Regions from separate parts of the Pseudomonas sp. MM227 genome, predicted to be linked through region 2. Evidence: riboswitches for the same ligand, from Rfam matches in the RefSeq annotation. Region 2 holds a riboswitch; the other holds the start of a gene.

Region 1 (5,934 bases), 630 kb from region 2:
GGTTCCAGCCGCGCTCGATGCTGTCGGCATCGGCCGGCGCACCCTCGCCCAGCACGGCCCGCTGATGCAGCTCGCCGTGATAGATAGCCGGACCGCCCAGCTGCACGCCCAATGCGCCGGCCCCTGCCGCCATCACCGGGCCGGCGTTGGGGCTGTCCCACTGCGGTGCCTGCCGGCGCCAGCAGCGCAAGGCCAGGCGGGTCTTGCCCAGCACGGCATAGGTGAGCGCAACCAGGCGCGCCGGGATGTAGTTGAGCAGGTCGTCGATCCGCGCCGCCGCCCAACCGAAACGCTCGAAGCGTTCGTTGCGGTAGCCCCACATGGCGTCCAGCGTGTTGCTCAAGCGATACAGGACAACCCCGGGCGCGCCGGCCACGACGAACCAGAAGATCGCCGCGAACACCGCATCACTGCCGTTTTCCAGCACCGATTCGGTGCCGGCCCGGGCCACTGCCTCGGCGTCCAGCTCATCGGTCTGCCGGCTGACCAGATAGCCGACACGCTGACGAGCGCTGGCCAGGTCGTCGCTGCGCAGAGCCTGGGCCACGGGCATCACGTGCTCCCCCAGGCTGCGCATGCCCAGCGCCAGGTACAGCGCGCCAATCTCCACCAGCCAGCCGACCAGCGGCAGCCAGGACAGCAATGTCGCCAACAGGGTCAGGGGCACCACGGCCAGGAACCAGGCGGTGACACCGTGGCTGCGCCAGCCACGCCCGGCGCTGTTGAAACGTGCTTCGATCCGGTTGGCCAGACGGCCGAAGGCAACCAGCGGATGGTGCCTGCGCGGCTCGCCCAACAGGGCATCGAGCGCCACCCCGGCCGCCGTCATCAACGCAATGCTCACAACGATTTTCCCCATTGGTTTTCGTACAGCATGTGTTCGAGCGGCTGGGGGGCAGCCCAGCCTTGAAGTTCCAGCATCGGCGCATCGTAGAAGCCTTCGACCGGCCCCAGGCACAGTACCGCCACCGGTTTGGCTCCAGCGGGCATGCCCAGTACCTCGGCCAGTGCACGGGGATCGAACAGCGACACCCAACCCATGCCCAAACCCTCGGCGCGCGCCGCCAGCCACAGGTTCTGGATGGCGCAGGACACCGAGGCCAGGTCCATTTCCGGCAAGGTCCGGCGGCCGAACACATGGCGCTCGCGATCGTCCATCAGCGCCGCAACCAGCACTTCGGCGCAGTCCGCGATCCCTTCGACCTTGAGCTGCATGAACTGGTCCGAACGCTCGCCCATGGCGTGTGCGGTGCGCAGTCGTTCTTGCTCGACCAACGCCTGGATGCGTCCGCGCACACCCGCGTCGCTGATGCGAATGAATCGCCAGGGCTGCATCAGGCCGACGCTGGGCCCCTGGTGGGCGGCCGCCAGCAACCGCGCAAGCAGCTCCGGGGGGACGCTGCCGCCGGCGAAGTGACGCATGTCGCGGCGTTCGGCGATCACTCGGTAGATGGCGGCGCGCTCGCTGTCGCTGTAGGGCTCGCTCATGACGCCGCCCGATGCCCGGCTGCAGGCGCGCGATCATCGGGCGCGAACAGTGCGGCCACCGCCGCCGGATTGGACGGGAAATAGAAATGCACGTAAGAGGCGGTCATCCGTCCCTGGCGGTAAACCGCCTCGGCGCCGCGACCGCCATTGGGGCTGACGCCACGAGCAATCGGCTGCAGCTCGGTACTGGTCAGCGAGTGGTGATAAGTGTGCCCGCGCAATACCCCCTCCGGCAGCTCGACCGCCTGCAAGGCCAGGGCCGCCAGACGCTTCTGCATGACTGCTTCGCCGGGCAGCAGACCCAGCAGTTGCGCGCGGGCCCCTTCGACGTCGGTCAGCGCGTCGAGCAAGTAGAGCATGCCGCCACATTCGGCCAGCAGCGGCTTGCCCGCGGCATGGTGAGCGCGGATATCGTCGAGCATCGAAACGTTGGCGGCGAGCGCCAAATGGTGCAGCTCGGGGTAGCCACCGGGCAGGTACAGGCTGTCGCATGGCGGCAGCCGCAGGTCGTGCAACGGCGAGAAGAACACCAGCTCGGCGCCCATGTCGCGCAACACATCCAGACTGGCGTCGTAGACGAAGGCGAACGCGGCATCGCGGGCCACACCAAGGCGCACACCATCGAGCAGGCGCGCCACCGAGCGTTCGACCGGGGCGGCGAAGGTGACCGCAGGCGGCAAGGCCACCTGGCAGGTCTGGGCCAGGGCGGCGGCAGCGGCATCCAGGCGGGTATCCAGGTCGTTGAGCTCGCTGGCCTGGACCAGCCCCAGATGGCGGCTCGGCAGTTCGATCCCGGTTTCCCGGGACAACGCGCCGTACCAGCGCAGACCCTGGGTCAGGCTGCCCTCGAGCAGTTGCGCGTGACGCACCGTGCCGACCCGGTTGGCCAGGACGCCGGCGAACGGCAGATCGGGTTGGTAACAGGCCAGGCCCAGGGCAAGAGCGCCGAACGTCTGCGCCATGGCGGTGCCATCGATCACGGCCAGCACCGGAACGCCGAAATGACGCGCCAGGTCAGCGCTGGACGGCGTGCCGTCGAACAGGCCCATGACGCCTTCGATGAGGATGATGTCGGCTTCCTGCGCCGCTTCCCATAACAGCCGCCGGCTGTCCTGCTCGCCGACCATCCACATGTCCAACTGATAGACAGGCGCGCCGCTGGCGCGAGCGAGGATCATCGGATCGAGAAAGTCCGGGCCGCACTTGAACACCCGCACCCGCCGCCCCTGATTGCGATGCAGGCGCGCCAGGGCGGCAGTCACCGTGGTCTTGCCCTGCCCGGAGGCCGGGGCGGCGATCAGCACCGCCGGACACTGGCGCGGCTCGGTCATAGCTCGATGCCCTTCTGGGCACGGATGCCGGCCTGGAACGCATGCTTGACCACACCCATTTCGGTGACTGTGTCGGCCAGTTCGATCAGCTCGGGCTTGGCCCCGCGACCGGTGACGATCACATGCTGCATGGGCGGACGTGCCTGCAGATCATGCAGCACGGTGTCCAGGTCGAGATAACCATGCTTGAGGGCAATGTTGAGTTCGTCGAGCACCACCAGGCCAATGGCCGGATCGCTCATCAGCTGCCTGGAGACGTCCCAGGCAGCCTCGGCCGCCGCGATGTCTCGCTGCCGATCCTGAGTTTCCCAGGTGAACCCTTCACCCATCACGTGGTAGCGCACCTGCTCGGGAAAGCGCCGGAAGAACAGTTCCTCGCCGGTGCTGTTGCGCCCCTTGATGAACTGCACCACGCCGCACTGCAGGCCGTGGCCCATGGCTCGCGCGAGCATGCCGAACGCGGAACTGCTCTTGCCCTTGCCGTTGCCGCTGAGCACCAGCAGCAAGCCACATTCGTTGGGAGAATTGGCGATGCGTTCGTCCATCACGGCTTTCTTGCGCAGCATGCGCGCCAGGTGACGTGCGTCGCGTTCGGTCGTTTCGTTCATGGTGGCTCTCCGCTACACCTGCACGCAGGCAGCATCGACGCGACACCGCGGCCGGCTGGCCGAACAGTGAACGTCAATGCCGCTCTCCCCGCGCGACAGTACATGGGTCAGGGCACGGCCCGGCGCAACGACGCCCGAGAATGAGCGCCGGCCCTGCAGCGTGCCGTAAAGGTGGACCAGGCCGGTCTCCGGGCTCACGAGCGGGGCTGTACACACCCAGGCCGCACGCCTTCCCGAATCACTTCAGTGGCATCGTGTGCAGCCTTGACTCGTCTACCGTTGCGGGGGCAGCGCCGGGATGGCGCGTCGAACGCTGCGCACCGGCTTCCCTGTTTCACTCGTCTGGATCGTCCGATCGCCGAGCACCTGGAACAGCCGCGCAGGTTAGAGGGTTGAGCCAGGAGCGTCAATTGATCCGCAGCACCTGATCCCCTGCTGCCGCTGATCGGCAACGCGGTTGAACCTTGCCAACCGCCAGTGCCTCTACCTTCTGTGAACAAAACCTCAGAGAGCCCGACCATGCACAAGACCCGCCTCGCTACATTGATCCTGCTGGCTGCCGGCCTTGCCGCCTGTGGCGAAACATCGTCATTGCAGGTCAGCGACGGGACGGGCCCCTCGCCCAAGCTGCCCGAGCCTAACAAGACCCTGATCCCTACCGTCAACATCGCGCCGGCGGTGGGCTGGCCCGAAGGTGGCAAGCCAACGGCGGCGCCCGGCACCCAGGTGGCCGCATTCGCCGCAGACCTGGACCACCCGCGCTGGCTTTACGTGCTGCCCAACGGTGACGTGCTGGTGGCGGAAACCAACTCGCCGGCCAAGCCTGACGACAGCAAGGGTATTCGCGGCTTCGTCATGGAGAAGGTGATGAGCCGGGCGGGCGCCGGCGTGCCCAGCGCCAACCGGATTTCGCTGCTGCGCGACAAGGACGGTGATGGCGTGGCCGAGACCCGTACCGTCTTCATTGCCAACCTCAATTCGCCGTTCGGCATGACCCTGGTCGGCAACGATTTCTATGTGGCGGACACCGACAAGCTGCTGCGCTTCAAATACACCGATGGCGCCACCTCGATCAGCGGCGCGGGCGAGAAAGTCGTGGACCTGCCGGGCGGCACGCTCAACCACCACTGGACCAAGAACGTCATCGCCAGCCCAGATGGCAAGAAGCTGTACGTCACCGTTGGCTCCAACAGCAACGTGGGCGAGAACGGCATGGATCAGGAACAAGGCCGCGCAGCAATCTGGGAAGTGGATGCTGCCACGGGCCAGCACCGGATTTTCGCCTCCGGCCTGCGCAACCCCAACGGCATGGCCTGGCAACCCAAGACCGGCAAGTTGTGGACGGCGGTCAACGAGCGCGACGAGATCGGCAGCGACCTGGTGCCGGATTACATCACCTCGGTCAAGGATGGCGGTTTCTACGGCTGGCCCTATAGCTATTACGGGCAGCATGTAGACGTACGCGTCGAGCCGCAGAATCCCGAACTGGTGGCCAAGGCCATCGCGCCGGACTATGCAGTCGGGCCGCATACGGCATCGCTGGGCTTGAGTTTCGCCGACGGCAGCGGATTGCCTGCCCCCTTCACCACGGGCGCACTGATCGGCCAGCATGGATCGTGGAATCGCAAGCCGCACAGCGGCTATAAAGTGGTGTTCGTACCGTTCGTGGATGGCAAGCCGAGCGGCCAGCCCATCGACCTGCTCAGTGGCTTCCTCAATGGCGACGAGAAAGCCATGGGTCGCCCGGTTGCGGTACTGCCCGACCACAAGGGCGGTGTGCTGGTTGCCGACGATGTGGGCAACAAGATCTGGCGAGTCACTGCCGCCAAGTGATCGAGCCAGGCCGGGGCGAGATCACTCGCCCCGTTCGGGTCACGGATTGCGCGCCAACTGGCCAGGTTGCAGCACCCGCTTGGCGTTGAGATAGGCTTTTTGCCAATAGGGCTTGTTCAGATAATCGAGCTTGACCGTGCCGCCGCTCGACGGGGCATGCACGAAACGCCCCTCCCCTACGTAGATACCGGCGTGACTGACTTGCGAGCCACCGCTGGTGGCAAAGAACACCAGATCCCCGGACTGCAGGTGCGACTGGTCGACATCCGGCGAGCGCATCACGATCATTTCCCGCGTCGAGCGCGGCAGGGCAATGCCGGCGGCGTCGCGATAAACGAAGCTGATCAGGCCGCTGCAGTCGAACCCGGAGTCGGGCGTATTGCCTCCCCAGCGGTACGGCGTGCCCACCAATCCCAAGGCCCGGAACAAGACGTCGTCGGCGGCGCCGACCATGTCGTTGTTGGGGTTCATGACGATCGGGTTGATGACCTTGGGCCTGACTACCTTGGCCGGAGGCGCACTGGCGCAGCCGGCAAGCACGGCAGCCAATGCGATTGAAGCGAAAACGCGTGCCTGGGTAGACATGTACCGAACCATCCTGAGCCGACTGCCGTAATAGACTAGATTCATTACCCGAAAACACAAACGGCGCTGAGATTTTCACCTCACCGCCG
Region 2 (5,934 bases):
GCCTGGGCGCCCTCACCCGGATCGTTGACGATGAACGGGTAGATATTCGGCATCGGCCCCAGTACCGCATCGGGCCAGCACTGCTCGGACAGCCCGACGCCCTTGCCCGGCAGCCATTCCAGGTTGCCGTGCTTGCCCACGTGGATCAGCGCATCGGCGCCGTAGGTGTGGCGCAGCCAGAAATAGAACGCCAGGTAACCATGGGGCGGCACCAGATCAGGGTCGTGGTAGACCGCGGTGACGTCCACCTGGTAACCGCGCGCCGGCTGGATGCCGACGAAGGTCAGGCCCATGCGCAGACCGGCGATCATCATGCGGCCGTTACGGCACATGGGGTCGGCACCTGGCTCGCCCCAGCGCTCGCGCACGGCGGCTTGATTGGCCGCCGGCAGCAAGGCGAAGGCGGCGAGGTAGTCGTCCAGCGCCATGCTCTGGGCACAGGGGCGCAGGTCCAGTTGCTCCAGATCGTTGGTCACGCCGCCGAGCAGCAGGTGAATCAGCGCCGTACCGCTGTCGGGTAGATCGGCCACCGGATAGCCCTGCTGCTGCATCGCGCGCAGGATGTTCAGCGCCGCAGCCGGAGTGTCGAGGCCGACGCCGTTGCCGATTCGGCCATCGCGGGTCGGATAGTTCGCCAGCACCAGGGCGACACGCTTGTCGGCATTGGGCAGACGCGCCAAAGCGGCCCATTTGCGCGCCAGTTCGGCGACGAAATCCATGCGCTCGACATGCGCCGTGTAGCACACCACATCGCTCTGGCTGCGCTCGTTGTGCCAGGCCAGGTCCTTGAAGCTGATGGCCCGGCTGATGATGCGCCCGTCCAGCTCCGGCAAGGCAATGTGCATGGCCAGGTCGCGCGCGCCCAGACCCTGCTCGCTCGCCTGCCACAATGCCTGGTTGTCCTGCGCGCAGATGGCCTGGATCACCGGAATGTCACGGCGAAACGGCCGCAGGTGCGGTGCTTCCGGGCTGGACTGGGCAAAGCCGGTGGTGTTGAGAATGATCGCGGCACCCGCCTCGTCCATCCAGTCCTGCACCTGCGCCAGGCATGCAGCTTCCTTGAGGCTGGCCACGGCGATCGGCAGCGGATTGAGCCCGGCCGCCTGCAGCCTGGCACAGAAGGTGTCGACGAAACCGGTGTTGGCCGCCTGCAGGTGCGAGCGATAGAACAGCAACGGCACCACAGGCCATTGCGCTTGCCACTGCGTCTGCCAGTAGGCCAGGTCGGCGGTCGGTTGCGTCGGATGGTAGATGACGGTGCGCGGCAGCGTCTGAGGCGCTTCGCACGGTTCGGTACGTCCGAACCAGGTATTGCCGAGGTAGCCGAACAGGTTGCGTGCGTTTTCCATGCCGCCCTGGCGCAGGTACTGCCACAGGCGGTCGGCTTGCTCTGCAGGCACCGTACAAAGCTCGGCCAATTCGGGATCGGGACGATCGCAGCCTGGCACCAGGATGACCTGCACGCCCCGCTCGGCCAGCTGCATCAACTGCTCGACACCGTAGCGCCAATAGCCGATGCCGCCGTGCAGGGAAATCAGAATGACCTTGGCGTGGCGCAGCACCTGGTCGACGTAGAGGTCGACCGAAGAATGATTCTGCACCTGCATGGGGTTGGCCAGGCGCAGGCTCGGGTAGTCGGCCGGCAGACGCTCGCTGGCCTCGGCCAGCAAGGCCAGGTGCGAATCGCCGCTGCAGAGGATGACCAGTTCGGCGGGCGTCTGGCCGAGGTCGGCGATGCTGTCGTCCGGCACGAAGCCGCCGGGTTGGGTCCTCAGCAGGTGCATCGGTCAGGCTTCCAGCGCGGCGCGCAGTTGCGCTTGCAGCGACGCTGCATCCAGTTCCTGACCGATCAGCACCAGGCGCGTGCTGCGCGCTTCGTCTGCGCCCCAGGCACGATCGAAGTGCTTGTCGAAACGCGTGCCCACGCCCTGGATCAGCAGGCGCATCGGCTTGCCCGGAATGGCCGCGAAGCCCTTGACGCGCAGAATGCCGTGTTGGACCACGGCAGCGTTGAGCGCCTGCAGCAGCTTGGCTTCTTCGGCCTGCGGCAGCTCGATGGAGATTGAATCGAAGGCGTCGTGATCGTGGTCGTCGTGGTCGTCGCCTTCATGGTGGTCGTGGTGGGTCTTGCGGCCGTCGATGTGTTGCTCGGACTCTGCGCCCAGGCCCAGCAGTACCGCCAGCGGCAAACGGCCACTGCTGGCCTCGACCACCTTCACTGCCGCCGGCAGTTCCTCGGCGACCTCGGCGCGCACCGCAGCCAGGGCATCTGCGTCGATCAGGTCGGCCTTGTTCAGAATGACCAGGTCGGCGCTGGCCAACTGGTCGGCGAACAGCTCGTGCAGCGGCGATTCATGGTCCAGGTTGGGATCGAGCTTGCGCTGGGCATCGACCTGCTCGGGGAAGGCTGCGAAGGTACCCGCCGCCACGGCCGGGCTGTCGACCACGGTGATGACCGCATCGACCGTGCAGGCGCTGCGGATTTCCGGCCATTGGAAGGCCTGGACCAGCGGCTTGGGCAAGGCCAGGCCGCTGGTTTCGATGAGGATGTGATCGAGGTCGGCGCGCCGTGCCACCAGCTCGCGCATGACCGGGAAGAACTCTTCCTGCACGGTGCAGCACAGGCAGCCGTTGGCCAGCTCGTAGACCCGGCCATTGGCTTCTTCTTCGGTACAGCCGATGGTGCACTGCTTGAGGATCTCGCCGTCGATGCCCAGCTCGCCGAATTCGTTGACGATCACGGCGATGCGGCGGCCCTGCGCGTTGTCGAGCATATGGCGCAGCAAGGTGGTCTTGCCCGAGCCGAGAAAGCCGGTGACGATGGTGACGGGTAGTTTGGACAGCGTTTTCATCGGGTCGCCCTGATTGCGCGGCAGGGCACGAGACGAGCGCCGCAACGGCAGGCGCCAGCATTCGTCACCGGATCACCCCGCCCGGTTGAATAGGAAAGAACAGTCGAGGCAGGTCTCCTGGCTCGCGATGCCGGCCATTCTGGCCCAGGCTGCGGCGCCTTCCCGCGAGCGTTCGCAGTGGCCTTGGCGCAGCCTTCATCGCTTACAGTTGCGGGGGCAGCCGCGGCTTGGACCGCGTTCCCGTCTTAGCTCTGCTGGGCAGAGAACCTCGAACGCGCAAGGCTACCACAGGGCACGGGACGTGTCAGTGATACGGCTCAGACCCGATAGCGCACATGGGGGCGGCCGCCGGCCAGGCTAACCTCGGCGTGAACGCCATAGACCTCGGCGATCAGCCGCTCGGTCAAGACCAGCGCCGGCGCACCGCTGGCAACCAGACGGCCGCCCTTGAGCACGACCAGCACGTCGCAGAACATCGCCGCCAGGTTCAGATCATGAATCGCCATCACGCAGGTCAACGGCAGGTTCTGAATCAGTTGCAGCAATTCCAGCTGGTGCTGGATGTCGAGGTGGTTGGTGGGCTCGTCGAGCAGCAATTCGCTGGGCTGCTGGGCCAGGGCGCGAGCGATCTGCACCCGTTGCCGTTCGCCGCCGGACAAGGTGTGCCAGCGCCGCTGCGCATGGCCGCTCAGGTTGACCTGGGCCAGGGCCTGGGCAATCGCCAGGTCGTCTTCGCGCAGCCACGGTGCGAACGGCGAGCGGTGCGGCGTGCGCCCCAGGCGCACCACCTCCTGTACGCGAATGTCCACCTCGGTGCTGGCGTGTTGTTCCACCATCGCCACCTGCCGTGCGACCGCTCGCCGCGATACGTCCGCCATGGGCTGATCGTCGAGTGTGACCTGCCCCTGGCTGGGACGCCCGAGCCCGGCCAGCAGGCGCAGCAGCGACGACTTGCCCGAGCCATTGGGGCCGATCAGGCCGACCATGCTGCCGGGCGTGATGGCCAGGCTGACGTCGTCGAGAATCAGCAGCCCACCCGCTTTCCAGCTGACCTGGTGCAGTTGCAGGCTCATGCTCGACGCCTCGCGCGGTAGAGGATCAAGGCAAACGCCGGGGCGCCGACCAGGGCCGTGACCACCCCGATGGGCAACACCTGGCCGGGCACGATGATGCGCGCGACGATATCGGCCAGCACCATGAAATTGGCGCCGATCAGCACCGAGGCGAGCAACAGCCGGACGTGGCTGGGCCCCACCAGAAAGCGCGCAATGTGGGGCACCACCAAACCGACGAAACCCACTGCGCCGACGATGCTGACCATGGTCGCAGTGATCAGCGCGGTGGTCGCGAACAACACCAGCCGCACCGCGACCACAGGCACGCCAAGGGTGGCGGCAGCGTCTTCGCCGAACACGAAGGCATCCAGCGCCCGCGCGAAGTACAGGCACAGCACCAGGCCCGCCCCGACCACCACCGCGGCCAGGCCTACGTCGGGCCAACGCACCCCGCCCAGGCTGCCGAGCAGCCAGAACATCACACTGCGTGCCTGCTCGGCATTGGCCGAGGTCGAGACGATATAGGCCGTCAGCGCATTGAACAGTTGCGATCCGGCGACACCGGCGAGGATCACCTGCGCCGGGCCGCTGCGAGTGCCGGCAGCCAGCAGCAGCACCAGGCCGAACGCCAGGGCCGCACCGAGAAACGCGCCCATGGAAATGCCGATCACGCCGCCGCCCAGCCCGAGCAGCATCACCACCACCGCGCCGGTCGAGGCGCCTGCGGAGATGCCCAGCACGTAGGGTTCGGCCAGCACGTTGCGCAGCAGCGCCTGCAACACCGCGCCGCAGATCGCCAGGCCGGCGCCACAACAGGCGGCAACCAGCGCGCGACTCAGGCGGTATTCCCAAATGATGCCCTGGATGATCCTCGGCACCGGGTAGTCGGCCAGGCCCACGCCATTGAGCAGCGCCTTGCCGACCGTGGCCAGGGCAATGCCCATTTCCCCCACCGACACCGCCAGGGCGATCGACACGCTCAACGTCGCCAGGGCGAGCAGCGCCAACAGGAGGCGCCAGACCCAGCCATCTTCACGCGCCAGGCGCTGGATCAAGGTTTGGCCCGTGTACGCTCGAGGCCGGCAGCAATGTCTTCCACCGCGCGCACGACATCCATGGAAGGGTTCAACGACTGCGCATCGACCACGATGATGCGGCCATTGCGCACGGCATCCAGCTCACGGGTCACCGGGTCGCTGCGCAGGAACGCCAGCTTTTTCTCGACATCGTCGGCCGGGTACAGACGCCGCTGCATGCGCGCGACGACAATGACATCGGGATTGCTCGCAGCGATGCTTTCCCAGCTCACCCCAGGCCATTCCTCGTCACTGTCGACGATGTTGCGCAGGCCCAGCAGACGGTTGATATAGCCGGGTGCGCCGCTCTTGCCGGCCACCCAGGGGTCGCCTTCCAGGCGCGTGCTGGAAAACCAGTACACCACCGACAGGGGTGCGTGCCCGGCGCTGCCGGCGCGCTCGCTGGCTTTCTGGATGCGTGCGTGCAACTGGTCAGTCAGGCGCTCGCCGGCCGGCTCGACATCGAAGATGCTCGCCAGCTCGCGGATTTCCTTGTCCACCAGTGCCATGGAAAACACCTGGCTGCGGCTGCCGTCGGCATTGGAGGTGGCGGTGACTTCCTTGCCGTCGCAGTCACTGGGCGACACATAGGAAGGGATGCCAAGGCTGGCCAGTTGCTCGGGCTTGGCGACTTCGCCGTTGGGTCCGACGTGGTAGGTGTACTGCGCCACCACGATGTCAGGTGCGGTATTGGCCACCGCCTCGAAGCTGGGGGCGTTGTCGGCCAGGCGTGGCACCTGGGCATTGGCCGCGCGCAGAGGCTCGGGCAGCGGACCGAACCAGACCCCGGTGCCCACCATGCGTGGCGCCAGGCCCAGCGACAGAAGAATCTCGGTGCTGGCCTGGCCCAGGCTGACGGCCCGCTGCGGCGCGGCCTGAATGGTCAAGGGCGCGCCGCAGTTGGGCAGCGTCAGTGGATAGTGGGTGGCGGCGTGACTGGCGACGGCGGCG

What was found. Region 2 has a riboswitch for cobalamin ahead of cobW (cobalamin biosynthesis protein CobW). Riboswitches for the same ligand answer to the same signal wherever they lie in the genome.
Region 1: it holds a riboswitch for cobalamin, as region 2 does, so the genes downstream of both, cobO (cob(I)yrinic acid a,c-diamide adenosyltransferase) here and cobW (cobalamin biosynthesis protein CobW) in region 2, are expected to answer to the same signal.

Annotation. Positions count from the first base shown of each region.
Region 1 is NZ_OX352319.1:1,645,840-1,651,773, reverse strand. Features, by position in the region: gene cbiB (adenosylcobinamide-phosphate synthase CbiB) at 1-844, opposite strand, end outside; gene bluB (5,6-dimethylbenzimidazole synthase) at 841-1,488, opposite strand; gene ONG87_RS07520 (cobyrinate a,c-diamide synthase) at 1,485-2,819, opposite strand; gene cobO (cob(I)yrinic acid a,c-diamide adenosyltransferase) at 2,816-3,427, opposite strand; cobalamin riboswitch at 3,589-3,812, opposite strand; gene ONG87_RS07510 (sorbosone dehydrogenase family protein) at 3,947-5,260, shown strand; gene ONG87_RS07505 (C40 family peptidase) at 5,300-5,845, opposite strand.
Region 2 is NZ_OX352319.1:2,279,974-2,285,907, reverse strand. Features, by position in the region: gene cobN (cobaltochelatase subunit CobN) at 1-1,784, opposite strand, end outside; gene cobW (cobalamin biosynthesis protein CobW) at 1,788-2,852, opposite strand; cobalamin riboswitch at 2,942-3,138, opposite strand; gene ONG87_RS10275 (ABC transporter ATP-binding protein) at 3,170-3,925, opposite strand; gene ONG87_RS10270 (iron ABC transporter permease) at 3,922-4,962, opposite strand; gene ONG87_RS10265 (ABC transporter substrate-binding protein) at 4,959-5,934, opposite strand, start outside.